DNA from 3 places in the Bacillus sp. FSL K6-6540 genome. Region 3 is predicted to be linked to each of the others. Evidence: riboswitches for the same ligand, from Rfam matches in the RefSeq annotation. Region 3 holds a riboswitch; each other region holds the start of a gene.
What was found. A riboswitch is a leader RNA that binds a small molecule or an ion and turns the genes downstream of it on or off. The one in region 3 is predicted to bind S-adenosylmethionine.
Positions count from the first base shown of each region.

Region 1: it holds a riboswitch for S-adenosylmethionine, as region 3 does, so the genes downstream of both, metA (homoserine O-acetyltransferase MetA) here and MHH82_RS35720 (5-methyltetrahydropteroyltriglutamate--homocysteine S-methyltransferase) in region 3, are expected to answer to the same signal.
Region 2: it holds a riboswitch for S-adenosylmethionine, as region 3 does, so the genes downstream of both, MHH82_RS27860 (methionine ABC transporter ATP-binding protein) here and MHH82_RS35720 (5-methyltetrahydropteroyltriglutamate--homocysteine S-methyltransferase) in region 3, are expected to answer to the same signal.

Region 1 covers NZ_JBBOXH010000001.1:5,800,099-5,810,193, reverse strand. Annotated here, with positions in the region: gene MHH82_RS25800 (5'-3' exonuclease) at 1-96, shown strand, start outside; gene MHH82_RS25795 (hypothetical protein) at 112-402, shown strand; gene MHH82_RS25785 (ROK family protein) at 804-1,700, shown strand; gene MHH82_RS25780 (HRDC domain-containing protein) at 1,886-2,911, shown strand; gene corA (magnesium/cobalt transporter CorA) at 3,065-4,000, opposite strand; SAM riboswitch class I at 4,443-4,571, shown strand; gene metA (homoserine O-acetyltransferase MetA) at 4,703-5,620, shown strand; gene MHH82_RS25765 (PLP-dependent transferase) at 5,645-6,829, shown strand; gene MHH82_RS25760 (aminotransferase class I/II-fold pyridoxal phosphate-dependent enzyme) at 6,826-8,046, shown strand; gene mqnC (cyclic dehypoxanthinyl futalosine synthase) at 8,212-9,345, shown strand; partial or broken gene tnpA (IS200/IS605 family transposase) at 9,538-9,780, shown strand.
Region 2 covers NZ_JBBOXH010000001.1:6,197,645-6,207,739, reverse strand. Annotated here, with positions in the region: gene MHH82_RS27870 (COX15/CtaA family protein) at 1-297, shown strand, start outside; gene MHH82_RS27865 (Cthe_2314 family HEPN domain-containing protein) at 738-1,457, shown strand; SAM riboswitch class I at 1,579-1,725, shown strand; gene MHH82_RS27860 (methionine ABC transporter ATP-binding protein) at 1,833-2,849, shown strand; gene MHH82_RS27855 (methionine ABC transporter permease) at 2,849-3,517, shown strand; gene MHH82_RS27850 (MetQ/NlpA family ABC transporter substrate-binding protein) at 3,584-4,426, shown strand; gene MHH82_RS27845 (SDR family oxidoreductase) at 4,633-5,406, shown strand; partial or broken gene MHH82_RS27840 (NifU family protein) at 5,591-5,800, opposite strand; gene MHH82_RS27835 (YuzB family protein) at 5,919-6,167, shown strand; gene MHH82_RS27830 (NAD(P)/FAD-dependent oxidoreductase) at 6,233-7,291, opposite strand; gene mqnE (aminofutalosine synthase MqnE) at 7,447-8,553, opposite strand; gene MHH82_RS27820 (HesB/IscA family protein) at 8,946-9,305, shown strand; gene MHH82_RS27815 (hypothetical protein) at 9,469-9,678, opposite strand; gene MHH82_RS27810 (YheC/YheD family protein) at 9,901-10,095, shown strand, end outside.
Region 3 covers NZ_JBBOXH010000002.1:647,307-657,401, reverse strand. Annotated here, with positions in the region: gene MHH82_RS35740 (CoA transferase subunit A) at 1-7, shown strand, start outside; gene MHH82_RS35735 (succinyl-CoA--3-ketoacid CoA transferase subunit B) at 4-654, shown strand; gene MHH82_RS35730 (3-hydroxybutyrate dehydrogenase) at 671-1,444, shown strand; gene MHH82_RS35725 (5-methyltetrahydropteroyltriglutamate--homocysteine S-methyltransferase) at 1,497-2,633, opposite strand; SAM riboswitch class I at 2,711-2,817, opposite strand; gene MHH82_RS35720 (5-methyltetrahydropteroyltriglutamate--homocysteine S-methyltransferase) at 2,886-4,019, opposite strand; SAM riboswitch class I at 4,102-4,208, opposite strand; gene MHH82_RS35715 (LURP-one-related/scramblase family protein) at 4,274-4,762, opposite strand; gene MHH82_RS35710 (hypothetical protein) at 4,891-5,154, opposite strand; gene MHH82_RS35705 (hypothetical protein) at 5,444-5,572, opposite strand; gene pepT (peptidase T) at 5,677-6,909, opposite strand; gene yxjL (two-component system response regulator YxJL) at 6,959-7,615, opposite strand; gene MHH82_RS35690 (sensor histidine kinase) at 7,602-8,825, opposite strand; gene MHH82_RS35685 (DUF1453 family protein) at 8,843-9,316, opposite strand; gene galE (UDP-glucose 4-epimerase GalE) at 9,544-10,095, shown strand, end outside.

The DNA of each region.
Region 1 (10,095 bases), on a different contig from region 3:
CGCCTGAGCGTGGATCACGAACGTGCGTTAACCAAACTGGAGGAGCTGGAAATGAAGAGTCTTGGCCATCTTTTTGGGGTGGCGGTGGTTTCCTAGCCGCTTCGGTCGAAGGTGTCGTACCGGAGACATCCGCAGCAGGCCGGGGCACTTCTTCAATTCACCAGGAAGCCTGAAATCAGCGGCGTCTTCATGGTGGCTGGATTGTGTTTGTGGAGCCGTCGTCGTGACCACGACGAAAATGCTCGGCTCGGGTTGCCGGAATGGCAGTCGATAAAAACATCACTGCTGTCCAGCATCAGTGCCTTTATACTGGGATCAGCGGCGGCACGCTGGATGTCCCGGCGCGCGTTTGTCGGCAGAACGGCCGGCGAAACGCAGCTGATGCTCCTGCAATTGTGGTAGGCTTTCCGTCCGCTAATGGTACTGAGCAGAAACAGCTGGATCCGCGCTGCCGCAGGTCCGCGAGGCAGGCGTATCGGCGTTCTTTCTGGCTTTTGCCGGAGGTTTAGGCGAATTTGAGGCAACCTGGATGGGTTGCAAGCAATATACCGTGCGTCACGCAAACGCTGCCCACGGCGATTTACGTTGCGGTTAGCAATGGCGAAAGCGGGCCGGCATGGGCGTGGTGACGGTTATTGTTTTGTTCTCATGGCTGTTACTCCCGCGTCTCGGAACGGGCAGAGGCAGAGAAAGAGGCAGGCAGACTTGACGGGAGCACAATGTTTACATATGCTTCGAATAGAGCTTGTTAGCAACCATATAGAGAACAAGGCACAGCACATCGTGGAGAGGATGGAAGAAGCATGAGTTTACTTGGAGCAATTGAAGCAGGAGGAACCAAGTTCGTTTGCGGCGTGGGTACGGAGGATGGAACGGTTGTGGAGCGAGTGAGCTTTCCGACGACAACCCCTGAAGAAACCATGGCAAACGTCTTTAACTTTTTTGCGGATAAGGATATAGAGGCGATCGGAGTCGGTTCGTTCGGACCAATTGACCCGGTGAAAGGCAGCCCGACCTATGGCTGCATTACAACGACGCCGAAGCCGCATTGGAGCAATTACAATATCGTCAAAGCATTGGAAGAGCGTTTTGACGTTCCGATCGGGTTTGATACCGATGTAAATGGAGCGGCTCTTGGAGAATATACGTGGGGGGCGGCCCAGGGACTGGACAGCTGTCTTTATATCACCATCGGAACGGGAGTAGGGGCAGGTGCAGTGGTATCCGGCGAACTGATTCACGGCCTGTCCCATCCGGAGATGGGGCATATCTACGTCCGCCGTCATCCCGAAGACAAATATGAAGGAACCTGTCCTTATCATGCAGACTGTTTGGAGGGGCTTGCTGCGGGACCGTCTCTGGGCAAACGCTGGGGTGTTCCCGGCGTGGAATTGACGCCGGATCATCCGGCTTGGGAGATGGAAGCTTATTATCTCGCTCAAGCGCTGATGAATTATGTCCTCATCCTGTCCCCTCAGCGGATCGTGATGGGTGGAGGCGTGATGAAGCAGGAGCAGCTGTTCCCGCTGATCCGCACGAAGCTTCAAGAGCTCCTGGCAGGATATGTTCAGCATCCAAGCCTTCATGACGGGATCGATCAATTCATCGTTCCGCCGATGCTCGGCGATAATGCGGGTCTCTGCGGCGCATTGGCATTGGCCAAGCTGGCAGTGGATGAAGCCAAAAGCATTCAAGCTTAGCCTGATTTCTTATATAGGGCAAGTTCAAAATGGATTGGATTCTATTACAGATTATGGTATTATAGTTTCAACAGTATAATGTATGGAACGAAGGAAGCACCTTTCTTGCCGCTGCGCGGAGGAGAGGTGCTTTTTTGCGTTGTTCCGCCTTTATGCTGATTGTGTAAACGGGAGGTTATCGAGGGATGCAAATTGTGTTCATGAATCGGATGAGCGGAGCGGATGAGTCAGGTCATCTCCGTTCGGCCCAAGTATGGATCGGCGAGGAAGAAGGAGGATGGCGACTCGGCTGGCGGAATATGGAACCGGACGGTGAAGTTTCCGATGACGAATGGTATGAAGGCAACTCATGGAATGAGCTGCTATGCGTGTATCGGCACCAGCTTGCGAAGAAGCTCGGAGAAGGCTTCCGCCCGCTAATCGAAGGGGTATTCCATGAACCGGGGGAGACCGTGAGCAAGAATCTCGGCACTCAGAAACTGCAGTGTTACAGCGAGCTGTATGGATCGGAGGAGCTGTACACGGAGTTGTGCGCCTGGCGCAGGAGAAAGGCCGCATCCGGAAGAAAAGCGCCCTATTTCATTGCCAGCAACCGGGTGCTGCGCATGATCAGCGCCTTTGTTCCCCAGAGTGAGGAAGAGCTGCTGCAGCTTCCGGGAATCGGGGTTAGCAAGGCTTCGGAGCACGGGGTGGAATGGCTGGAAATTACAGCGAAAACCGAGCGAACCACAACGTTTCCCCTGGATTGGGTGGATGCGCAGCTGCCGGAAGAGGAGTTCTTGTCCTGGCTGTATAAACAGAAGGAACAGAGATATCAGCAGGAGCTTGAACGCTTCCGAACCCGCCGTGCGATGCTGATTGGCATAGCCGAGGGCGCTTCGCTGACCGAGCTTGAAGCGCGTACCTCGCTGTCGCGTCGGGATTTGGTCGAGGAGTTGGAAGGGCTTGAGAAGGAAGGCTATGATACGGAGCAACTGCTCCAGGTCGAATTGAACACGATGACGGCTGCGGAGCAGGAAAACGTATGGAAGGCGTTTGAAGAGTTGGGCGATACGTTTCTTAAACCTGTGTTACAGCGGGTATACGGACAGGGACAAGCCGAGAACGCAGAATCAGAAGAGCTGGGCGGAACGGAGAGGCTGTATGAGCGGCTTCGTCTCATACGGATCCGCTTTCGGCGGGATCAGCCCGGCAAAGCGAATGCCGGTTAATCTGCCTTAAACGAAGTCAGGACGGATTCTCCCGGTTGCAGGGAGATCCGTCCTGATGCTAATTCGCCGTGCTTGTAAATTGAGTTGTAGTTGCGGCGGTTCGTATGAACCGTTGTGATCCGGTCAATACTCGCCCCTTTTGACCAGGGTGTCTTATATCCAATCCTTTTTACGGAACAGATAAAACATGAGCGCGCCGGCAAAAACCATGATGCCGATAACCACATAATAGGAATATCTCCAATGAAGTTCCGGCATATACTCAAAGTTCATGCCGTAGATGCCCGTAATCAGCGTCAATGGAATAAAGATCGTTGTAATAGCGGTAAACACGCGCATGATTTCATTGGCCCGATTGGCGATACTGGATTGGTAGGCTTCCCGAAGGTTCCCCATGAGATCCCGATAGGTCTCGAACGTTTCGGAAATTTTAACGGCATTTTCATAGATATCGCTGAAGTATTTCTGCAGCTGGTCATCGATCAGCCGAAGATCTTTTTTGTTGAGCGTATTGATAACTTCCTTCTGAGGTCCAAGCACCTTTTTCAACCAAAGAATCTCGCTTCGCAGACCGATGATTTCGCTGAGATGGGATTTTTTGGTATGCATCAGAATGTCTTCCTCCAGCTTTTCAATCCGTGCTTCAATTCGGTCCCCTACGGAGAAGTAGTTGTCCGTGACGAGGTCGATCAAGAGATAGAGGAAGCGGTCAGGCGTGCTGACTTCATCCTCCCAGAGAAGCGGTTTGACGGTGCGAAGCTCATGGATCTTTTGCTTGGTCACCGTAATAATAAAATGCCTGCCCAGGAAAACATTCAATGCCCGAAGGAAAATCTCTTCGTCGTCAAACCGGATGCTGTTCACGACGATAAAATAGTGGTTCTCGTATATTTCAATTTTGGGACGCTGCTCCTCTTCGCTGAGGCAATCCTCAACGGCAAGATCATGCAGGGAGAAGAGGGGCTGCAGTTCGGCTAAATCATCCACGTCCGCATCCAGCCAGTAGAAGCCGCTGGCCGGAGCTGTCAGCGTCATTTCGATGTCATCAACAGGGGTAAATACGCCCGAATCGACCAACCGGATTTTCATCTGATATCACTCCTTTGTCTAATCCAAGCTGCTTAAGTCAAGCAGTTAAGGCACAGGATATCAGCCCACCGGTGTACGGGCATAAATCGAGGAAGGTTAGAATACGATAAAAAGCGCATGAAAAATAACGCTGCCCTCTGCCGGTAAGCTGATCTTGATCCTATGCGGTTGTGCGTCTTGTGCATCCAGTTTCTGGCTCGGGTCACCGTCCATCTTCCATGTCACCTCTTTCATACTCGGTTTTAAACAGCACTTGTCTAGTATAACGCCGGGTGTAGGACCTTTCAAGTGAAATCCGGAGCAGTCCAAGGGCCATGATATAGGGTATGGAAACCTTTGGTGAAGTGTGACAAACTCATGAAAAGGTTCTTGACGAAAAATTGAGGATGATTTAAAGTAGGTATCAATTACGAAACAATTCCAAACAACTGAATAAAGCGAAATCTTATCAAGAGCAGGTGGAGGGACTAGCCCTATGAAACCCGGCAACCGGCGGCAACATCGCACGGTGCTAATTCTTGCAGGAGATACGACGATTGTATAAGCCGTTGTATAGCCTGACAGATGAGAGAGGCGCATTGTGATACGTATATGATGACCTTTCTCTACTTCGAGAAAGGTCTTCTTGCGTTTATACAGTCTAACGCTCTTTCTCACAGCTTTATGGATGTATCATTTCATATTTCGAAGGAGTGAGCCGAGATGCCAATTAAAATTCCGGATGCCCTGCCGGCAAAGGAAGTTCTGGCTGGAGAAAACATTTTTGTCATGGATGAGAGTCACGCGTTTCATCAGGATATCCGCCCGCTGCGGATTGCGATCCTCAATTTGATGCCAACCAAGGAAACGACGGAGACCCAGCTGCTGCGATTGATCGGCAACTCCCCGCTCCAGGTGGATGTCGTCCTTCTTCACCCGAGTTCCCACGTATCGAAGAATACGTCGGCCGAGCATTTGAAATCATTTTACAAAACCTTTGAAGAAGTGAAGAACCGTCGTTTTGACGGCATGATCATTACAGGAGCTCCGGTCGAGCAGCTGGAGTTCGAAGAAGTGAATTACTGGGATGAGCTTACTGAAATTTTTGAATGGACCAAGACCCATGTAACCTCCACGCTCCATATCTGCTGGGCGTCGCAAGCCGGGCTTTATTATCATTACGGCGTGCCGAAATACAGCCTCGAGGAAAAGTGCTTTGGCGTATTTCCGCATACGATCAATGAAGCGTGTACCAAGCTGCTCCGCGGATTTGACGAAATGTTCTTTGTTCCGCATTCCCGTCATACGGAAGTTCGGCGCGAAGACATAACAGGCGTGGATGATTTGGTCATCCTGTCCGAGTCCGAGGAAGCAGGGATTTATTTGGTGTCCAGCCGGGACGGCAAGCAGATTTTTGCCACAGGGCATTCCGAGTATGATGCGGACTCCCTGAAATGGGAGTATGACCGGGACGTTGCCAAAGGCATGGACATCGCGCTGCCGCGCAACTATTACCCGAACGACGATCCAACAAGAACGCCTCCGTCCATATGGCGCGCGCATGCAAACTTATTATTCACTAATTGGCTCAATTACTATGTATATCAGGAAACGCCATATGATATCGGTCCGCAAATTTAACAGCGTACGGGAGGAGAGTTTGTGATGGAGAAGAAACCTTTGAATATAGAGAGCCGGCTGGCACAGATCGGATCGGTGCAGGAACCGGTAACGGGAGCAGTGAATTTTCCGATTTATCAGGCTACGGCATACCGCCATCCTAAATTAGGCCAGAGCACGGGGTTTGATTATGCCCGCACCAAGAATCCGACACGTTCGGTACTCGAGGATGCTTGCGCCGAGCTGGAATCCGGTGACGCCGGCTTTGCCTGCAGCTCGGGCATGGCGGCCCTTCAGACGATTTTTGCGCTGTTCGGTCAAGGCGATCACCTGATTGTGTCGCTCGATCTGTACGGAGGGACGTATCGGCTGCTGGAGCGGATCATGTCCAAGTTCGGGGTAACGGCAACCTACGTGGATACAAACGACTTGGATGCGCTGGAAGGATCCAGACGACCGAACACGAAGGCCGTATTTATCGAAACGCCGACGAATCCGCTCATGATGATTACGGATATCGAAGCCGTCTGTACGTGGGCAAGACGCCATCAATTGATCAGCATCGTGGATAATACGCTGCTAACCCCGTATTTCCAGAGACCCATCGAGCTTGGGGCGGATATCGTCATACATAGCGCCACCAAGTATCTGGGAGGGCATAACGATGTGCTGGCAGGCATCATCGTGACGAAGGGCAAGGAATTATCCGAGGAGATGGCCTTCCTTCATAACTCCATCGGGGCGGTGCTGAGTCCTTCCGATTCCTACCAGTTAATGAGGGGGATGAAGACACTTGCGCTTCGCATGGACCGGCACGAATCGAATGCAACCGCGGTGGCATCCTTTTTGACAACCCACCCGGCGATCGGCGAGGTGTATTACCCTGCTCTGCCGGATCATCCGGGGCATGAGATCCAGAATCGCCAATCCAGCGGCAACACGGGCATCTTCTCCTTCAAGGTGAAGGACGCCCGCTATGTCGAACCGGTGCTGCGGCACATCAAACTGATTGCATTCGCAGAAAGCCTCGGAGGCGTCGAGTCCCTGATGACATACCCGGCGGTCCAGACCCATGCGGACATCCCGCTTGAGATTCGGGAAGCGATCGGCGTGGACGACCGCTTGCTCCGGTTCTCGGTCGGCATCGAGCATGCGGATGACCTGATCGCGGATTTGGATGCTGCGCTGGGCGCGGCTATGGCAGAAGTGGAAGGGAGCACGGGAGCATGAGCATCGATAAAGGTCTATCCGGCTTGGGAACGGAAACCAAGCAGGTATCAGTAAAACAGGGACACCAAGAAGAACTTCGTTTCGAGACGAAACTATTGCATTTCGGCGGGGAAATCGACCGGGCAACCGGCGCCTCAAGCGTTCCGATCTATCAAGCCTCGACGTTTCATCATGAAGACGTCTTTAACCCGCCACTGCACGATTACAGCCGTTCCGGCAATCCGACGCGGCAGGCGCTGGAAGATTATATCGCCCTCTTGGAAGGAGGCGTGCGCGGCTTCGCTTATGCTTCCGGCATGGCGGCGATCTCCAGCTCGTTCATGCTGCTGTCCGCGGGCGATCATATGATCGTGACGGAGGACGTATACGGCGGAACCTACCGCCTGCTGACCAGCATACTGAGCCGCATGGGCATCGAGAGCACCTTCGTCGACATGACCGATCTGGATCAGGTGAAGGCGGCCCTCAAACCGAATACCAAAGCGGTTTATATGGAAACCCCTTCGAACCCGACCTTGAAAATTACCGACATCGGCGCCGTCACGGATTGGGCTAAGGAGCAAGGCCTGCTTACCCTGCTGGACAATACGTTCATGACGCCGTTCTATCAGCGCCCGATCGAGTTCGGCGTGGATATCGTCATCCACAGCGCAACCAAATTCCTTGGCGGACACAGCGATGTGCTGGCAGGTCTCGCCGTAGCCAGAACCCAGGAGCTGGGAGACCAGTTGAAACAGCTGCAAAATGGTTTGGGCACGGTGCTTGGGGTCCAGGATTCCTGGCTCCTTATGCGGGGCATGAAGACGCTTAGCACTCGGATGGCCCACTCCGAGCAAAGCGCGGCCAAGCTGGCGGCCTGGCTGCAAGGGAGAAGCGACATAGAGCAAGTGTATTACCCCGGCCTATTGAATCATCCGGGACGGGAAGTCCATGAGAAGCAATCGAGCGGTTACGGCGCGGTCATCTCCTTTGACGTCGGCTCAGGCGAGCGTGCGAAGCAGGTGCTGAACCGCGTGAAGCTGCCGCTGGTAGCCGTCAGCCTGGGAGCAGTGGAGAGCATCCTGTCGTATCCGGCGATGATGTCCCATGCGGCCATGGGCGAGAAGGTTCGGCATGAGCGCGGCATTACCGACGGTTTGCTTCGCTTCTCGGTCGGACTGGAGGATGTGGATGACCTGATTGCCGATTTGGACCAGGCCTTTTCTGCCAGCAACTAAAGATTTTTAAGAAGCAATGAACCTCATTTGAAGATTTGCCAAATCATAGAATTCGGCATCCTGTCACGGACGGGATGTCGTTTTTAATGGCGGAATGTGGTAGGATGGGATAGACGAAGTTTTACTGGTGATTTGTATTTTGTTTTAAGTAGGGAGGCTGCAAGAATGAGTGCGGTAAACCGTATATTGGATAAAGCTTTACGCGGTGAGCGTTTAAATTTGGAAGATACCGTGACCCTTTTTGAGAGTGATGAGATCGAGAAGATTGGCCATGCGGCGGATGTGATGACCAAGCGCCTGCATCCGGATCCCATCACGACGTTTGTTATCGGCCGGAATATCAACTACACCAACATATGTGACGTATTCTGCCGTTTCTGTGCTTTTTATCGCAGACCCGGCTCTTCCGAGGGCTATGTTCTGCCTGATGAGACGATCTTCCAGAAGATTCAGGAAACCGAGGACGTTAACGGCACTGAAATTTTGATGCAGGGCGGAGTCAATCCGGATTTGCCTTTCAATTATTATACGGACCTGCTTCGCAACATTAAGAAGCGGTTCCCTAACATTACGATGCATTCCTTCTCCCCGGCCGAAATCATGAAGATGGTGGAGATCTCCGGGCTCACACTCGAAGAGGTGATGCGCGAGCTTCACAGCGCCGGTCTGGATTCGCTGCCTGGCGGCGGCGCGGAGATTCTGGATGATCGCATCCGCAAAAAAGTCAGCCGTTTGAAAGGTACATGGCGCCAATGGATGGATGTCATGCAAACGGCCCATAAGGTCGGTATGAACACGACGGCTACCATGGTCATCGGTCTTGGCGAAACGATGGAAGAACGGGCGCTGCACATGCTTCGCGTACGTGACGCACAGGATGAATGCATCCAGAACGGGTATGACTCCAAAGGCTTCCTGGCCTTCATTCCGTTTACCTTCCAACCGGACAACACGAACCTCAAGCGCGAGCGCGAAACGCCGGAAGCGTACCTGAAGACGGTAGCCATCGGCCGGCTTGCGATCGACAACGTGCCGAACCTGCAATCGTCCTGGGTAACGATGGGGCCTGAGATCGGCAAGCTGTCGCTCAGTTACGGCTGCAACGACTTCGGCAGCACGATGATGGAGGAGAACGTGGTGTCTTCCGCAGGCGCCGTGTACAAGGTCAACATTGAATCGATTATTCAATTAATCCGCGAGACCGGCAACATTCCGGCTCAGCGCAACACCCGGTATGATATCCTTCGCGTGTTCGAGGATAACAGCACCGTGGAGCGCGACTTCGTAATGCAGAACTAATCGCATAACTTATAATCCGCAAGACGGGCCGACTCGGCCCGTTTTTTATTATTTTGGCTTTAGCCAGTTGAGTGCGTGAAACGCGCGAAACAAAAAACCACCCGCTATGCGGGTGGAGGGATTGAGGATTTGACCACTAAGCCATTCCGATAAACTTGAGATGTTCAGGCTCAAAGAAAGGAATGGTCTTAGATGGCAAACAAGAGCTACAGCCTAGCTCACACAAAGTGGATGTGCAAATACCACATTGTATTCACCCCGAAGTATAGACGGAAAGAGATTTATAATCAAGTGAGAAGAGATCTGATTGAAATTTTCAAGCGCTTATGCAAGTACAAAGGTGTAGAGATCATATAAGGGCATATGATGCCAGATCATGTATACATGTTGGTAGCGATCCCACCGAAAATTGCAGTCTCATCGTTCATGGGATATCACATGACCAAGCGGTAGATAAGCTGAGTGTAAAAGAGTACGAAGATCCGTTCAGTAGCAACAGGAGCAAGAAGAAATAAACCAGTTTAACTGGTAAGTGAAAGTGACAAAAACACTGAGCCTGAACGGATTTGTGGTCAGGCTAGCGTCTTTAGGCGCAGTTTGGCAACAAGGGGTTATACCCCAAGAGCAAACCACCCGTTGGACGGGTGGTCATGATTTAGATATCAGAAAGTATAAACTCCAAAACATGAACCTTCCTGACATCGCAATAAAAAATTACAGAAAAGAGCGGCAGGCCCTTCATGGAATGTG
Region 2 (10,095 bases), on a different contig from region 3:
GTGGTGGCGGTGATGGGGCATTTTGCATATTGGCGCAATCGCGATAACCGTGAAATCCAGATGCTGGGCATTTCGGCAACCATGCTGTGCCTGCTGCAGGTGTTCAGCGGCGCTCTCATTATGGCTACGATGCATAACGAGGAAGTTTACGTATTCTCCGCACTGGGGCATACGCTGCTGATCTCGGCGCTGTTCGGCGTACTCTGTTATTTAAGCGTCCGGGTATGGCAGCTCAGCAAGCCGCTTGAAGCCGAAATACGGAAGGGCCACGACGTGCCCCGCGAAAAGATCGTATAAGGAAGAACGCCGATCATTCCGTAAAGAAAATCCAATATCCTATAGCATACATGCATGCAAAGTCCCCGGACCGGAGTTCGAGGGCTTTGTTGTATAGAAAGGAGCTGCCGGCAGCGGTATCGAAAAGGTTTGATAAGGCAACGAATTTGTTTATATTTAATAACACCGGAGAAATCACAAGTCGCTCCATGCTCCATGCTATGGAGTTGTCTTCCCGTTTCGGGGGCATCCTAACAGGACGAACCCAGATTGGCGCAGCAGATGATGGGTCATCTGATAGTCATGGGATGCCGAAGGGCCTGATGGCGATCCGGATGAGTTGCCCCCGCGCGAGGATATCGCCGTGAAGACGGCCGCTGAGCGCTGGAATGAGTATATTGGCATTAGCACAATCGAGATCAAGAACCAAGGTTAATCTGATGACGCGAGGGGGTACCGCCATGCTTCGAATGTTACTTGGGGAACAGCCCCGGCAGAATAACGGCCTGCTTGAGGAAGCCATCGAATCGATGGTGAAGACAACCCGGCTGCTGCAGAAGGAAATGGATAAAAATCAAGATCCGACGCATGATTTTCGCAAGCTGGAGATTTGGACCCGGGGACTGATCGTCTCCCTGGATGAGCTGGAGCAGAGCTGGAATGCGGCCAAGCATTTCAGTCAATCGGTCCAATCGGGTTACATCGATGATATGTCGATTCAGGAGCAAGGGGAATATCAACGATATGTGTATTTTTACAAAAACGGCTTCATCCGCGTATTCTCGATCCTTGACAAGCTGGGCACGGTGCTGAACGATTTGTTTGATCTGCATACCTCCAAGGTTAAGGCGCATTTTTCTTATTTTACGGTCCTGCGGCAGTTCAGATTTTTGAAGGCCCACGGTGAGCTGGCTGAAGAGCTGGAAGCGATCAAGGATCGCTACAAAGCACCGCTGAACGCGCTCAGGAAAAGGCGCAACGCTGAAATTCACTACATGAACTCCGAGATGCAGGATGATTTGTGGCAGCGCCATCAAGGGCTGTCCGACAAAATCGAGCTGGAGGATATCGACAAGCACCTGGACGATCTCCAACAGGGCATCGATATGGTATGCCGCAGCCTGGCCGCCTCGTATAAATATACGAACAAGCTGTGGACTGAAAATGGAGTGCGGGCTTAGGCACAAAATCGCCATGAAATTCCTTTTGACAAAAGCCTGAAAAGAATCTATACTAACTATTGCATTCATTAAATGTTATCAAATCAGATCAATTTAATCGGAAAAATTTCATATCGATGTTTTCTTATCGAGAGAGGCGGAGGGACAGGCCCGATGAAGCCCGGCAACCGACTTCTTGCGCACCATTGCTTAATGCGATGACGCTTGGAGTGACATGGTGCTAATTCCTTCAAAGCTATGGAATACCTTCAGCTTTGACAGATGAGAAAAGGCGTTGACTTTTACGTAAAGAGGGCCCTTTTTGATTCTACAAAAAGAGGCTCTTTTCTTTTGGGTAAATAGATATGAAGCTAAGGAAAAAGGAGGATTATCGGATTGATTGAGCTCAAGCAATTGACGAAGCAGTACGGAAAAGCCGGGTCATTAACAACTGCGTTGTCCGAATTGGATTTGTCGATTGAAAAAGGAGAAATTTTCGGAGTGATCGGACACTCCGGTGCAGGGAAAAGTACATTGATCCGCTGCATCAATTTACTGGAGCGTCCCACCTCGGGCGAGGTGTGGGTGAACGGCAAAAATTTGACGTCGCTCGGCAAGAAGCAGCTTCAGGCGGAGCGCCGTAGAATCGGCATGATCTTTCAGCACTTTAACCTGCTGTCTTCCGCGACGGTGTACGATAACATTGCGTTTCCGCTGCGTCTGATCAAGACGCCGAAGGCCGAACTGGAGCGCAAAGTATCCGAGCTGCTGGCTTTGGTCGGCTTGGAGGCGCATCGCGACAAATACCCGTCCCAGCTGTCAGGGGGCCAGAAGCAGCGGGTAGGCATCGCCAGGGCGCTCGCGAGCGATCCCGAAGTGCTGCTGTGCGACGAGGCCACTTCGGCCCTTGACCCGCAGACGACGGATTCGATTCTGCGCCTGCTGCTGGACATTAACAAAAAGTTTCATCTGACGATCGTACTGATTACCCATGAGATGCATGTAATCCAGAGCATTTGCGACCGGGTCGCCGTTATTCATCAGGGCGGCATCGTAGAGCAAGGACCGGTAGCGGAAGTGTTCCTGAAGCCGAAGCATGAAGTGACGCAGGAATTCATCCGCCAGGAGATGGACAGCGGCGAAGCGCTGCGGCTGGCTATGCAGGGTCAGGTAAACGGCCCTTCAAGAGCGGTTCAAATCACGTTCCTAGGGTCGAAAACGTACGAATCGATCCTGTCCCATACCGTTCATGAGACAGGCGTGAATTTTGCGATTCTGCAGGGTACGATCTCTACGATCAAAGATACGCCGTACGGCCAGCTCATCGTCCGTTTCGAAGGGGAAGAGCGCGCGATTGAAGATACGATCCGGAAGCTGCTTGAACAAGGACTAGACGTGGAGGTGATTCATTGATGTTCGGACTTGATTTTACCCAGATCGACTGGAAAGAGATATGGACGGCAACATTGGATACCCTGCGGATGCTGGGAGCTTCGGCCTTGTTCAGCTTCATCATCGGACTTCCTGTCGGCGTGCTGCTCTACATGGCCGCAAGGTCCACGTCCGGGTTGGTACGCTTCGGCTACACGATTCTGTCGTTCATTGTAAACATTCTGCGCTCGGTTCCGTTCATCATCCTGATCGTGGCGATGATCCCGATTACGAAGTCGATCGTAGGAGTTTCGTACGGCGTGCTGGGCACCATTCCGCCGCTCGTGATCGGCGCTGCTCCATTCTTTGCAAGGCTCGTGGAAACGGCTTTGAATGAAGTGGATAAAGGCGTGATTGAGGCGGCTCATGCCATGGGCTCTTCGACAAGCCAAATCGTATGGAGGGTGCTCCTTCCGGAGGCGCGTCCGGGTCTGCTGGCCGGGATGACCATCACGATTGTAACCCTGGTATCTTACACCGCGATGTCCGGTCAAGTCGGGGGCGGCGGTTTAGGGGATTTGGCCATTAAGTATGGCTATTACCGTTATGAGACCGAGATCATGATTCTGGCTGTCGTGCTGATGATTGTCCTGGTCCAGCTGCTGCAGATGGCAGGAGATCGTCTGGTGCGGCATTTTACAAGAAAATAACGGATTGATGAGGCTTCAAGAAAGACAATATATAAATAATATATTTTTCGGAGGGAGAGTTTTAGAATGAAAAAATGGACATTGGCATTGATCAGCTTGACCTTGGTTACGTTGCTGGCTGCATGCGGCAGCAAGCCTGCGGATAACGCATCCGAGCCAGGGGGAACAACGGGAGGCGGCGGTCAAGAGACCGTGACCTTGAAAGTAGGGGCTTCGCCATCACCGCATGCCAAGATTCTCGAGCATATCAAGCCTGCGCTTGAAAAAGAGGGCGTAAACCTGGAAATCGTAGAATTCACGGATTATGTGCTGCCGAATACGCAAGTGGATTCCAAAGAAATCGACGCGAATTTCTTCCAGCACAAGCCTTACCTGGATAACGAAATCAAAGAGCGCAAGCTGGACCTGGAGTCCGTGATCGCCGTGCACGTGGAGCCGCTGGGTGCGTACTCCAAAACCATTACATCTGTGGATGAGCTGAAGGATGGAGCGGTTGTAGCCATTCCGAATGATCCTTCTAATGCTGGCCGAGCATTGACGCTGCTGTCCAAGAACGGCGTGATTAAGCTGAACGACGAAAGCAAGCTGGAAGCAACCGCCAAGGATATCGTAGAAAATCCGAAGAACCTGGAGTTCAAGGAAGTTGAAGCCGCCATGCTGCCTCGTATGCTGGATGAGCTGGATCTGGCTGTCATCAACACGAACTACGCGCTGGAAGCGGGACTGGACCCAACGAAGGACGCGCTCTTCATCGAAGACAAGGACAATCCTTATGCCAACCTGCTGGTAGCCCGTCCGGACAACAAGGACTCCGACGCCATCCAAAAACTGGCGAAGGCGCTGACTTCCGAGGACGTGAAAACTTTCATTGAAGAAGAGTACAAAGGTGCCGTCATCCCGGCATTCTAATTCAGCAGTAAAGCTCGATATGCTGTATATGAATTCATCGTATATGTAAAGAAAGGGCATTATCCAAGAGACCCATCGGTCTTTGCGGATAGGCCCTTTTTTCTTTCTTTTTCTGTCGAAGGGCCATTCCTGGTCGGAAGCAAGTTGTTCGGCCTTATCAAATCTTTTATACTGAAGGAAGGATATCCATCTGAGGAGGGAAAGCCTTGAAGGGAAAAGTGGCGCTGATTACAGGCAGTGCGACAGGTTTGGGGAAAATGACGGCACTGTCGTTAGCCCGGCAGGGATGTCATATAGCCATAAATTATGTAAACAGCAAGGATGAAGCGGAGGCGCTTTCCCGTGAAATCGAGGGGTTTGGCGTGAAATCCATCGCGATTAAAGCCGATATCGCCAGCGAGCCTGAGCTGTATTCATTGGTGGATCAGACGGAGGAGCGGCTGGGCAGCGTCGATATCCTGGTTAACAATGCAGGACCGTTCATTCGGGAACGCCGTCTGTTCTCGGAGTACAGCCGCGACGAAATCGTACATATGGTGAATGGCAATTTAACCGGCGTCATGCTGCTGGACCATCGCGTTCTGCCTGCCATGCGGGAGAAAAAATGGGGGCGCATCATCCACTTTGGTTTCGGGCATGCCGGTGAAGCCCGCGCATGGCCTCAACGCTCCGCCTACGCGGCTGCGAAAGTGGGCCTGGTCTCCTTTACGAAGACGCTGGCCGTGGAAGAAGGGCCGTATGGGATCACCGTGAATATGATCTGTCCGGGGGATATCCGCGGGGCCAACAAAGAGAAAACCATCGATGAAGTATCCGGCATTCAGGACGGGTTGACTCCTCGTGGACGATCGGGCAGCGGCGAGGACGTTGCCAGGGTGATCGAATATTTATGCCTGGATAAATCGGATTTCATTACCGGCAATATTATGGATATATCCGGCGGGCTGGACCCGATTCGCCCGTTAATCAAGCCGGAATAAAACATCCCCACAAAGTGGAGTCTATGCTTCGATGCTTATTCCCAATACTTTGCGGAGACCCATAACATATAAATGCGACTCAAGAATTGCTAACGCTTCGCTGAAAACTTATACCTTCTTTAATCTCAAAAAAAGAGTCTTGGTCCCGCGAGGGAAACCAAGACTCTTTATAGTTAAAGAAGATTTAGAATACTTGAACTACTTCTTGGATGCCTTCTACTTCTTCAACCAGGGCGCGCTCGATCCCTGCTTTCAGAGTAATGGTGGAGCTTGGGCAGCTACCGCATGCACCCATCAATTTCAGCTTAACGATGCCGTCTTCAACGTCAACCAGTTCCACGTCACCGCCGTCGCGCTGCAGGAACGGACGAAGTTTATCAAGCACTTCAGCCACTTCATCATATACAGTGGTTTGCGTGTTTTCACTCATCTTGTTCAACTCCTTTCCTCCCTATATTATAGTACATAAACCGGCAAAATAAAATGCCAATCTTAAGGCAGGTCTAATAACAATGTCCATTATCATTGAGTTTTGCACAAGCAATTCCTATTTCGGCACGGATAAAGTGCTGCAGACGCTTGAAGGCAAGTACGATTGCCAAGTCATCGAATATGGCTGCCTGACCAGCTGCGGCCAGTGCTATTTGATGCCCTTCGCTTACGTGGATGGCGATTGGGTTGAAGCCCCTACGGCTGAAGAGCTGCTTGAGGTTGTCATCCGCAAGCTCGAAAGCTTTCGGGACGGCGGAGAGGAAAGCTGACTTTCCGATCTCCTCCACTGTCGTCCCCCTCCACAGGAGCATCATAAGCGCCCATAACCGTCCGACTAGTAATGACGCTTGGATTTCCAGAGCACGCCGCTCTTTAATATCCTTGGTACCCGGCCCATGACCGACGTGCTGCCCATGAGTCCAAAGCCCGCATGTTTGCCGAGGGAACCCAGCGTTCCCTTCAGCTTCAGCGGAGATACCTTAGGCGTATCGTCGCGCCATAAAGCTTTCATGACATGTCCCACTTGCTCGGCCTGAGCCCCTGCCGCTTGCGCGCTCGGGACGAAGGGGAGGCTGGCGCAGTCGCCGATCACATATACCTCGGGATGGGACGGAACCTGGTACCATTCGTTCAGCAGAATGCGTCCGCTGCGGTCTTTTGGCAGATCCAGATCCTGCACGACCTTTACGGGCTGAATGCCGGCCGTCCATACCGCCAGATCGGTTGCGATCGGCACATCCAGATTGTACACGGCGTCCTTCTCCACTCGGGATACGGATACGCCGCTGTGGATGTCCACGTGGTGTTCCTCAAACCAGCGATGAATATAAGCAGACAAACGGTTAGGAAAAGAAGAAAGCACCCGTTGTCCCCGGTCCAAAATGGCGATATTCAGGTCAGGCCGGCTTTCCCGAAGATCGGCAGCGAGCTCGATGCCGCTTAAGCCTCCGCCAATGATATGAACTTGACCATATGGTCTGAGGTTGTTCAGGTTCAAATAGGTTTCCCGGGATGCCGCAAAAGATTGCAGGCTGAACGTGAATTCTTCAGCGCCCGGTACCCCATGATAACGGTCCGTACATCCCAGGGCAATGGCCAGCTGATCGTATTCCACCGGATCGTTGTTCGTCAGGTTCACAAGCTTCTTCTCAAGATCAATGGATAGGACTTCACCGTATACAACATGGAGGCGGTCATACACCGGGAATTTAACACGAACAGCGGTATCGGCCACGGTACCTGCTGCCAGCGCGTAATATTCGGTTTTGAGTCCTTGGTACGGCATGCGGTCGATGAGCACGACCTCCACGTCCGGAGGAAGATAGCCGCTGAACAATTCTTGAATTAGGGCAAGACCACCATAGCCTCCGCCGAGAATGACGAGCTTTTTCATAAATTTCTTCCTTTCTCAAGAGATAAGAAGGTGAGCGCCGATTCGCAAGAAAAACGCCGCTGAAAGCGGCTTAGGTTACCCACGCTATATTATCTCTTTAACCTGTTTTCCGTTTTTTGGAACGTCTGCTTTGCTTGCGTCTTTGCTGGTATGACTTATTCGTAAACCTTGATCTCGTTATAGAAGGTATCGCGTTCGACCGGAATGCGGCCGGCGCCTTGGATGAGCCACACAAGCTCTTTGCGGGTCAGCCCTTCTGGCGTCAGCGCTCCTGCGGCATGGCTGATGCGTTCCTTCAGGATCGTGCCATGGACGTCCGATGCGCCGAAGCTGAGAGCGACCTGCGTCAATTGCGGCCCGATATTAATGAAGTAAGCCTTGATGTGGTCGATATTATCCAGCATCAATCGGCTGATGGCAATGGTTTTCAAATCTTCGTAAGCCGAATTGCGGCGCATGATGCCCGCATTCTTATTCTTCGGCTGCATGGACAGCGGAATGAATACCATGAATCCGTTCGTTTCATCTTGAAGATCCCGAATTTGCAGCATATGGCGGATCCGGTCCTCATGGCTCTCGATCGAGCCGTACAGCATGGTCGTGTGCGTCTTCATGCCGAGCTTATGCGCGGTACGATGAACGTCGAGGTATTGATCCACGTTGGCTTTATCCACTTTCATCTTCTGACGGTACTGGTCAGACAAGATTTCGGCTCCGCCGCCCGTCAAGGATTGAAGACCAGCCTTCTGCAGCTCCTGCAGCACTTCCTTCGTGCTGAGTCCGCTGATGCGGGTGAAGAATTCGATCTCCGCCGCGGTATAGGCTTTCAGGGTAACTTCAGGGAAACGTTCCTTCAATGCCTTCAGCGAATCTACATAGTACTGGAACGGGACATGGTTATTATGTCCGCCAACGATATGAAATTCACGGATGCCGGGGTGAATATGCTGTTCCACATACTCGATCATTTCCGCGCCGGAGAGGGTATAGGAGCCTTCCTCGCCTTGGTCTTTCCGGAAATTGCAAAAAGCGCAGCGGGATTCGCATACATTGGTAAAATAGAGACTCATGTTCTCAATGAAGTAAACTTTTTTCCCGTTCTTGCGCAAATTGGCTTCATTAGCCAGCTGCCCGAGGGTCAGCAGGTCATCGGTTTGATACAAATACACACCGTCTTCAAGATTCAGGCGTTCGCCGCGCTGGACTTTCGCAACGATCTCGGCCATTCTCTGATCGGTAAATGGTGTCACAATCGTGGACATGTTCAATCCTCCTGTTCACACTTTGACTTGCCGAATATTCGGCAGATCAAGTGATCATAAAGTGGATCACTCCCCGCGGGGAACGGTCCGTTTATAGTCGTGTAACAACGAAATCAATGAATGGGCTGAATAAATAAATAACTTTGTGAAAAAATATACAACTGTGGACCAGCCATAACCTTTGCCGCATTTTAGCCGGGGGATGTGACAATTATCCAACAGTTGCCGCCCATGTTCCTTCCCTATTATAAACCTGACCCCTCGGGGTAGCAATACATATAGAGGAATTGAAATAGGTTATTGACCATATGGTAAAATGGCCATCATCTCAACCTTGAGCGAATTCGCGAAGAGGAGTATACTTAAAGAATGAACGAAAAGGAGGGTGACCTATGATATCAATCAGCGAAACAGCTGCAGAACGTTTGAAAGAAATGCTTGCTGAACAGGAAACGCCCAATATGTTCCTTCGACTGGGTGTCACTGCCGGCGGATGCAGTGGTTTTTCATATGCAATGGGCTTCGACGATCAAGAAACGGAAGCGGACGTATATATGGACCTGCAGGATATGAAAGTCGTTGTCGAGAAGGACGATCTGAAATACCTGAACGGTCTCGAAATCGACTTCGAGGAATCCGGCATGACGGGCGGGTTCACCATCCACAACCCGAACGCGACCGTAACTTGCGGCTGCGGATCTTCCTTCCGCACGGCAACGGATGCGGGCAAACCGAACGAAGAGCCTTGCTAAGCAGCGGGTTTTCGGGGACTGTGCTCTGAATCTAACCAATAAAAAGACCTCTGCGACCCTGTTGTCGCGGGGGTCCTTTTTTTGCTGCCGCCCATAAGAAAATGAAAAAATGCAGCGGACTCCCAAACGGGGGCAGCTGCATTTTGTTGTTCTTCCTATCCGATCAGACCGGGAAGAAGAAGGTATCGTTCAGCATCAGCACGATCATGCCGGCAGCTACGAGCGAGAACACGATGCAGCCGGCCCCGAGTCCGCGGCGCTTGTCTTTGATGAACTTGAAGCCCATGACAAAGATCAGAACGGTGATGGCTGCAAGGGCAACCGACATGCCGACAATGGCAATCCAGTACAAAACTTCAAACAATGCTGCCAAGGTGACAAAGCCTCCTTTATGGTTATCCATGGATGGATTTATTACGGACAAAGCTCTGCCCTTACTATACGATAGATCACCTCATTTGCAAAGGGAAGCTCGCTTCGCGGCCATGAATACGTCAAATTATTAGGCATAACGATCCCGGACAATCATCCAAGACAAAGTGCGGATAAGAGAATAGGATAACGTATGTCATGAATAAAAGGAGGCGAAAGCAGCATGGCGGGAAGACAATTGGCCAGCAAGTGGCTGAAGACGGAAGCGCTGCTGACCGATCCGCAGGTTGCTCCCTACATTCCGGCGACCCAGTCGTATGGAGGGGATACCCTGGTCTCAATGCTGGATGAACACGAAATGGTCGTGATCAAGCCGATTGTAGGCACCGGTGGTAACGGAGTCATCCGAATACAGAAA
Region 3 (10,095 bases):
CAAGTGAAGGAAGCGAGAAAACGAATGGTCAAACGGGCTGTACAAGAAATCAAGGACGGCATGAATGTGAATCTCGGGATTGGAATGCCGACGCTTGTCGCAAATGAGATACCCGACGGCGTTCACGTCATGCTTCAGTCGGAAAACGGCTTGCTCGGAATTGGCCCCTATCCTCTGGAAGGAACGGAAGACGCGGATTTGATCAATGCGGGAAAGGAAACGATCACTGAAGTGACGGGCGCCTCTTATTTTGACAGCGCTGAGTCATTCGCGATGATAAGAGGCGGGCATATCGATTTGGCTATTCTTGGTGGAATGGAGGTTTCGGAGCAGGGTGATTTGGCCAATTGGATGATCCCGGGCAAAATGGTAAAAGGGATGGGCGGCGCTATGGATCTCGTCAACGGGGCGAAACGGATCGTTGTCATCATGGAGCACGTCAATAAGCATGGTGAATCAAAGGTGAAAAAAACATGCTCCCTTCCGCTGACAGGCCAGAAAGTCGTGCACAGGCTGATTACGGATTTGGCTGTATTTGATTTTGTGAACGGCCGCATGACACTGACGGAGCTTCAGGATGGTGTCACAATTGAAGAGGTTTATGAAAAAACAGAAGCTGATTTCGCTGTAAGCCAGTCTGTACTCAATTCTTAATGGGAAGGTGTTTGACATGAGAAAACAAGTCGCCTTGGTGACAGGGGCTGCCGGCGGAATCGGATTCGAAATGGCAAGAGAATTCGCCCGGGAAGGTGCCAGCGTCATCGTTTCAGACCTCCGTCCGGAAGCATGTGAAAAAGCAGCCTCCAAACTTGCAGAAGAAGGCTTTGACGCGGCGGCCATTCCGTATGATGTGACAAAGGAAGCGCAAGTTGCTGATACGGTGAACGTCATCCAAAAACAATACGGCCGCTTGGATATTCTGGTGAACAATGCCGGTATTCAGCACGTCGCTCCGATTGAAGAGTTTCCGACAGACACCTTTGAACAGCTGATCAAGGTCATGCTGACGGCCCCCTTTATTGCAATGAAGCATGTTTTTCCGATCATGAAAAAACAGCAGTTTGGCAGAATCATTAATATCGCGTCTGTTAATGGATTAGTCGGCTTTGCAGGGAAATCCGCTTATAATAGCGCCAAGCACGGCGTCATTGGACTCACAAAAGTAGGGGCGCTGGAAGGCGCGCCCCACGGCATTACAGTCAATGCGCTCTGCCCGGGTTATGTCGATACCCAGCTTGTACGCAATCAGCTTAGCGATCTATCGAAAACTAGAAATGTCCCTTACGACTCTGTACTTGAACAAGTCATTTTTCCGCTTGTGCCGCAAAAGCGACTGCTTTCCGTCAAGGAAATTGCGGATTATGCCGTGTTTTTGGCAAGCGAGAAGGCGAAGGGCGTCACTGGGCAGGCTGTCGTCCTTGATGGGGGCTACACCGCACAGTGACATAAAAAAACACACTTGCTCCGCTAGGGAATCAAGTGTGTTTTTTCTTTGCTTATTTCCAAACATCATTAGCGATCTCAACCACATGGCGGAGCTTCGCCCATTGCTCTTCTTCAGTCAGCTTGTTGCCTTCCTCAGTTGAAGCAAATCCGCATTGAGGGCTGAGGCAAAGCTGGTCTAAGCTTACATAACGGGACGCTTCTTCGATACGGCGTTTCACGTCATCCGGATTTTCAAGCTCACCGAATTTAGATGTCACTAAGCCAAGAACAAGCTGAAGATCAGACCGTTTTACGTAACGTAGCGGCTCAAATCCGCCTGAGCGTGAATCATCATACTCTAAGAAAAGTCCGTCAAGATTCAAGCCGTCAAAAATGGTTTCGGCTGCTGCGTCATAGCCGCCTTCCGCTGTCCAAGTGGACTGGAAGTTGCCGCGGCAAATATGCATGGTTACCGTCAAGTCATCCGGGCGGTCTGCAATCGCGTCGTTAATCGATTTCGCAAACAGCTGGCGAAGCTCATCAGGCGTTGTTCCGAACGCTTCGATTTGTTTTAAGCCTTTTTCTGATAAGAAAACGGCCCACGCTGTATCATCAAGCTGGAGGTAGCGGCAGCCTCTGTCATAAAACGCTTGAATCGCTTTTTTATATGCTTTGGATACATCATGCTGGAAAAGGTGATAGTCGTTTTTGTATGCACCTTTTTCCAATTTCCCGCGGAAAAACAGCATATTCGGGCTTGGAATGGTCATCTTTGGCGTCGCGTCACCGGCAATGCTATGGAGAAATGAGTAATCTTCAAGCATTGGGTGTGTTGAAAAGTCGATATCGCCTGTGACTTTAATGCCGCGTGCTTTTGTCTGTACGTTATGGAATTGAATGCCTTGCTCAGGAGTAAACGGCTCAACGCCATCTAAGTTTTCCAGGAAATCAAAGTGCCACCATGCTCTGCGGAATTCACCGTCTGTCACGACGTTCAGGCCGGTTTCCTTCTGTTTTTCCACAATGCGGATGATTTCATCGTTTTCAATTTGGCGAAGCTGCTCAGCGGTCATTTCGCCGGCCGCTTTTTGCAGCCGCGCTTTTTTGACGGGCTCAGACCTTAGCAGGCTTCCGACTTGATCCGCGCGAAACGGCGGTTTTTTTCTTTGAAGTGATTTTTGTTCTGCGGGTGTTGTTTGTTGTGACATGTTGTCCATTCCTTCTTTCCATTCAAATGTAAAAAAGCTCTTCCTTTGGATAAGGAAGAGCTTGCGTGACAATCTCAACCTTATCTTCAAGAGCAATCATTGCTCTAAAGGATTTAGCACCATTCTGTTAAACAGCGGTTGCCGGGTATCGCAGGGCCAGTCCCTCCACCTCTCTTGATAAGGAAAACCTTTTTATGAAATTTTCTGATAGTATCTATTATTCACACATTTTCTATTTCTGTCAATGATAGATTATCTCCACACATCGTTGGCAATGTCGATGACATGGCGAAGCTTTGCCCATTGCTGCTCCTCTGTCAGAAGGTTGCCTTCTTCTGTAGAGGCGAAACCGCACTGCGGGCTCAGGCATAGCTGGTCCAAGCTGACAAAACGCGCGGCTTCATTGATACGGCGTTTCACATCCTCAGGATTTTCAAGCTCGCCGTATTTCGATGTGATCAAGCCGAGCACAATTTGCAGATCCTTGCGCTTCACAAAACGGAGCGGATCAAAGTTTCCGGAGCGGTCATCATCGTATTCCAAGAAAAGGCCGTCAAGGTTTAAGCCGTCCAAAATCGTTTCCGCTAAAGCGTCGTACCCTCCTGATGCCGCCCAGGTTGAGCGGAAGTTGCCGCGGCAAATGTGCATTGTGATCGTTAAATCGTCAGGCCGGTCTGCGACGGCATCGTTAATTGTTTTGGCAAATATGGCTGGCAATGTTTCTGGATCGCCGCCGAGCGCCCGGACAACCTCTCTGCCTTTTTCCTCAAAGAAGAGAGACCATGACGTATCATCGAGCTGGAGATAACGGCAGCCAGCATCATAGAAGGCTTTGATTGCTTTTTTGTACGCTTGGGCCAGATCATGAAAGTATTCCTCTTGATCGTCATAAATCCCTTTATCCGCCTTTTCGCCAAAAAACAGCATATTTGGGCTGGGAATGGTCAATTTTGGCGTCGCGTTACCAGCAATCTCATGTAAAAATTGATAATCAGCAAGCGCTGGGTGGCTCGTAAAATCGAGTTTTCCCGTCACTTTGATGCTGCGCGCTTTCGTTTTTGTGTTATGGAACTGAATTCCCTCAGCCGGGATGAACGGTTCCACACCGTCAAGCCCTTCCAGGAAGTCATAATGCCACCAGGAACGTCGGAATTCCCCGTCTGTTACCACATCGAGACCGATTTCTTTTTGTTTTTCCACGATGCGGGTGATCTCTTGATTTTCGATATCACGAAGCTGTTCCGCTGTCATCTCACCAGCCACTTTTTTTTGCCGGGCTTCCTTTACCGGAACGGAACGAAGCAAGCTGCCGACATGATCGGCGCGGAAAGGTGCTTTGCGTTGTTTTTCTGTTTTTTGTCCTGCAACATTCGTTTGTTGAGCCATGTTATTCGCCTCTTTTCTGAAATATTGAGCATGTAAAAAGCTCTTCCTTTGTGTAAGGAAGAGCTTGAACGATCAAATCTCCGCCTCATCTGCAAGAACGCAATGTTCTTAAGGATTTAGCACCATTCTGTTTGAAACAGCGGTTGCCGGGTATCATAGGGCCAGTCCCTCCACCTCTCTTGATAAGGTACAACTTCATATTCAGATTTCAATTATCTTAATATTATTACTTTTGGATCAATTGTCAATGCTTTTTAGAAAATACTTTCATCTTCATCGTTATATAAAACCATATCAAGCACGATAGCGATGGCAGTGCAAATCAGAACATCTCCCTCGTTTGCAATCTGCAAGTGATAGGAATCACCCCAACTGAGCCACTTTTTGCTCACTGACATCCGGACATTTTCCCCGTCCGTCAGCTGGAATTCATCCCTCCATAAATCACCATCGATTTCCCAGTTAAGCCCGGAAATCACAAATTTCGGTTTGAAAAACGTTACTTTCTTCGTTACCTCACAAACTGTTTTCCCGCCAATTGAAATCTCATAGCGCGGCAATAAAGACATTAGTTTTTGTTCTATGGAAACGAGCGTTTTCCCGGATGAGTCTGTCATTTGTAATGAGTCTCCTAACGAGAAAAAACGCCCCTCCACCTTGAATGTTTCTTGTTCATCCCGGTCATAAATGTGAAATGCATCTTTAAATGAGAACATTTTTTGTTTCATAAATAACTCGATCATTGCTGAAGTCTCCTTTGGGTTTGCCTTGTATGAAATTACGGATAGGTGGCGAAAAGGTTTCAGGCTCTAAATCAAAACAATTTTAAAAGGCTGCGTGATTCAGCAGCCTTTTCATTTGAAATATAGAATTAGGAAAGATGCATCCGGCGTTTTTGGCGGATGGCGTCAAGGTCGATTAGGTTGTTGTGATGAGGTGCAGCTGCTGGCAGAGGGCTTGTCTTTTGCGGTTTGCGGCGATTGTCCTTGCTGAAAGAAAAAAGAAGATAGCCGCATAATGCGATGATAATAAATAGGATCATATTACATACCTCCCAAAAAAAGTTTTGGTACTCTCTATTGTACGGATAAAAAGTCAAAAAGTATTCAAAAAATTCTAAATCAATAAATAACAAGAAACTGTCCCTCTAAAACAGTATAACCTGATGACCTGAAAATAGTCTTGAATCACGCTGTTTGCTCTTGTTGATGATTGGTTCTATAGTTACTATCGACGATAAAATAAATTCCTTTATATAACTTTTAACCTAAGTTTGAGTAATTCGAATTGCCTGTTTTTGGGTGCTGTATTCTTGCTTGTTTGGTTTATACCCTATTTTGCGGAATTGAACACAAAAAACCCAAATTACGGAGCATTTGGGCGGTACGGGTGAATACGGATTGTATTTAGGGGATTTGAATGTTTTATTTGAAGAAGCGTTTGAACATTTTTCTGATTTTTTGAAATGGGCTGGATTTCTTTTGCATGTTAAGCGGCCTGGAAATGATCCATTTTTTCAAGAGACTCTTTGCAGCGATTGCATGTTTTGTCATTGTTTTTCCTCCTCATTTGTTGATACTTGTTTTACGGAGGACGTGTTTAAAATGTTTCATTTTCACACAAAAAAGCCAGTCCTTTTTTGGACTGGCTTTTGGCATTAGGCTTGCGCTTCAAACTGCTTTGCAATCTCAACGATGACATTTACGGCTTTGACCATATTATCAACTGAGATGTATTCAAATTTGCCGTGGAAGTTTTCCCCGCCTGTAAAGATGTTTGGCGTCGGAAGCCCCATGTAGGACAGCTGCGATCCGTCGGTGCCGCCGCGGATGGGGGAAATCTTCGGTTCAATGCCGAGGTTTTCCATTGCTTGCTTGGCAATGTTGACGATTTCGATGACAGGTTCAATTTTCTCTCTCATGTTGTAGTATTGGTCGTTCATATCCAGCAGAATCCGGTCTTGCCCGTATTCGTTTTGAAGTTCTTCAACGGCACGCTTCATTGTTTCTTTTCTGTTTTGGAAATTCTCTTTGTCAAAGTCTCTAATAATGTAGTGGAGCTTTGTTTCCTCTACGTCTCCTTGAATCGACAGCAGGTGATAGAAGCCTTCATAGCCTTCCGTATATTCAGGCGCTTCGTCTGCCGGCAGCAGGCTGTTCAGCTTCATCGCGATTTTCGCAGAGTTGATCATTTTCCCTTTAGCTGTTCCGGGATGTACGTTGTTGCCTTTAATCGTAATTTTTGCGGCAGCGGCATTGAAGCTTTCGTATTCAAGCTCGCCGAGCGGCCCGCCGTCAACCGTGTAGGCAAAGGATGCATTGAACCGTTTCACATCAAATTTGTGCGGCCCTCTTCCGATTTCTTCATCAGGCGTAAAGGCGACTCTGATTGTGCCGTGCTTGATTTCAGGGTGTTTGATGAGGTAATCCATGGCTGTCATGATTTCAGCGATACCGGCCTTATTGTCTGCGCCGAGAAGGGTGGTGCCGTCTGTGGTGATGAGTGTATGGCCCTTATAGCCGGACAGCTCAGGGAATTGATCAGGTGACAGGGTGACCTGCAGCTGTTTGTTGAGAACGATGTCTTTTCCATCATAGCTTTCGATGATTTGCGGATTCACGTTTTTGCCGGTAAAGTCTGTAGCGGTGTCAACGTGAGCGAGAAAGCCGATTGTCGGCACGTCTTTTTCAGTATTGGAGGGAAGAGTTGCCATGACATAGCCGTTTTCATCAATGGCTGCATCCTGCATGCCGATGGACTTCAATTCATCAACGAGCATGTTTCCTAATGTCAATTGGCCGGGTGTGGAAGGACAAGTGTCAACGGATTCATCGGACTGTGTGTCGACTTTTACATATGTAGTAAACCGTTCAATGATTTCTTCTTTCATTTCCAATCATCTCCTTTGTCTTATTTTAGCATGACGGGATGAGAGATTTCTATTGCACAATACCGTTTCGAATGGCAAATACGACTGCCTGTGTCCGGTCTTGGGCATTGCATTTTTGCAGGATGCGGTGCACGTGGGTTTTCACAGTGCTTTCACTGACGAAAAGCTTTTCAGCAATATCCTCATTTCTCAGTCCGTAGGCCATTTGCTGAAGAACCTCAAGCTCTCTTTTGGTGAACGGCTCTGCCAGTTCTTCTGCATGAGGCTGTTGCTTCGCTCGAAATGTCTCACTGATAATTTTAGCAGCTGTGACTGTACGGAAAATCGCCTCGCCTCTCGCCGCAGCGCGAATCGCATCTATCAACTCCTCAGGAAGTGTATCCTTCAGCAGATAGCCGACTGCGCCCGCACGGATGCCTTCAAATACGTATTCTTCCGTGTCAAAGGTGGTTAAAATGACTATCTTTGTATTTGGAAGTGCGGACATAATGTCTTTCGCCGCTTCGATGCCTGAGCAACGCGGCATCTGGACATCCATGAGGATGACATCGGGTTTTGTTTGTTTTGCGAGTGCTATAATATCGTGACCGTCGCCGGCCTCGCCAGAAACCGTCATATCCGTCTGTGCGTTGATGACGTAGCGGAAGCCTTCACGCACAAGCGGCTGATCATCGGCAAGCGCGACGCGTATTTTATCTTTGTTCATCTTTTTGCTCCTTATTCGTTGTCATGAGCGGCAATGACAGCTCAATTTTCAGGCCGCTCGGCTGTACGGCACTGAAAGTAAGGGAACCGCCTGCTTTTTCTGCGCGCTCTTTCATTCCTGTCAGGCCAAATCCATAAGTAAGGCTGCCGGTGAATTGTCCGTCGTCGGTGATTGTGACATAGAGATGGGACTTGTCATTAGAAATGACGGCCGCCGCATGAGAAGCGTCAGCGTGACGAATGATATTGGTCAGCGCTTCCTGCAAGATGCGGTAGATCGTTTCGCTCACGTTTGGAGGCCAAGACTCTTCTGACAGTCCGGCAGTATCTAAAGAAACGTGCAAGCCGCTCCGTTCCTCCACTTGATGAATGAGCCCCCGCAAAGCGGTAAGCCCCACCATCGATTCACTACGGCCCATTTGGTGAACGACAGACCGTACTTCTTGAAGACATTCCCTGGCGACACTCAGTACATTTTGAATGACTTTTTCTGAATCCTCCTTGCTGCTTTTGAGGATATAGGGAAGAGATTGAAGCTGAACAATCACAGAAGTCAGCTCGTGACCGATGCTGTCATGAATGTCGCGGGCGATTCTTGTACGTTCCTCAAGGACCGCGTACCTTAATGAAAGAACAGAAGCCTCCTGCAGCTCTGCATGGGCTTTCTGGAGTTCTTTATGAGCATGCTCCAGCTGCACATGCATTTTTGCCAATTCAGCATGATTCCGTTCAGCCTCCTTTCTCGCTTCTCGTCTGAAACGCATGGAGGAGAAGAAGACGTAGAGTCCGATCATGATCGAGATGTTGCTGATGATATCGTCCCAGCTGCTGTCAAAAACAGAATACAAAAAGAAAGCATTGCCCCCAATTAGGCACACTGTAAGGATCAAAGACAGCCGTGCAGGAAGCTTTATGGCTGCATAAACCATTAAAAATACGAGTAAAAAAAAGGCGGCTCCCTGCTCTTGGCCGGAAACAGCCCAAAGAAAAACGGTCAGGATCCAAAGCCCGACGAATATGCTCAAACTAACAGCGGTGGATGCCACATAGGGAATGATCCAAATGAATGCTAAGTATACCGCAAATACAAATGCTAACAAAATGGGATCAGCCTTAGTTGGATGAGATAAAAATTGTATGCAATTCAAAATGAGAATAAGGCTCGGCACAAGCTTCTTGTAGTAGTGCCGAGCCGGAGTTTGTCCGTTCATGCTGGTCCTTCTTTCGGTTATTGAATGGATACTTTGCCGGCGGTCAGCCGTCTGTATGCTTTGTAAAGCATGATGTTGCGGGCTGTGATGGTGCCGAGGGGAACGAAGAACATAGAATGAATAATGGCAATAAACATCTCGTTGCTCTCAGGCAGCCATGTTCTCGCGGCCATGCGCAAAGAAAGTATCACTAGAATGAGGATAACACTCCCAAGTGAGCCGCGTGAAGTGACCTTTCCGGTTTCCGGGTGAATCCGTACATTTACCATCTTCCCAATGCCAAACCCGCAGGCCAGCCCGATCAATAATAAAATGCCGCTGATCGCCACATGTAATACGGAATGAAAATACGCCGGCTGAAACGATGCTGATACGCCCCATAAGAGCAGCAGCGGAATGATCAGCAACTTCCCGGGTCTGACAGCTCTCTCTCGGTACATCGATAAAATAATAAGAATCAATACAATAAAAATATATGGGCTCATCGCCATGTCATCAAATCCTTTCTGCATTAAGCATAGCGAAAAAGGGAAAGGAAAACGTCAACCGGCAGATTGATTTTTCAGCTGCTATACTTGTTCGCGCTGCATAAAGGTATGAAAATGCTGATAATATATGAAAAAACTATTAATAAACGATTAAACTTCTTAAAAATGGATGTGGACCGGTTCTAAACACTATATAATGAAAACAGGTCATTTTTTAGGAGGGTTACATCATGGCAATACTTGTTACTGGCGGTGCCGGGTACATTGGCAGCCACACATGTGTTGAACTATTGAACAGCGGCTACGAGATTGTTGTTCTTGATAATCTGTCCAACAGTTCAGCTGAAGCGCTGAACCGTGTCAAGGAGATTACAGGAAAAGATTTAACGTTCTACGAAGCGGATTTATTGGACCGGGAAGCGGTAGATTCCGTTTTTGCTGAAAATGAAATCGAAGCTGTGATTCATTTTGCAGGGTTAAAAGCAGTCGGTGAATCTGTTGCGATTCCCCTCAAATATTATCATAACAATTTGACAGGAACGTTTATTTTATGCGAGGCCATGGAGAAATACGGCGTCAAGAAAATCGTATTCAGTTCATCTGCGACAGTATACGGCGTTCCGGAAACATCGCCGATTACGGAAGACTTTCCATTAGGCGCGACAAATCCTTATGGGCAGACGAAGCTCATGCTTGAACAAATATTGCGTGATTTGCATACAGCCGACAATGAGTGGAGCGTTGCGCTGCTTCGTTACTTTAACCCGTTCGGCGCGCATCCA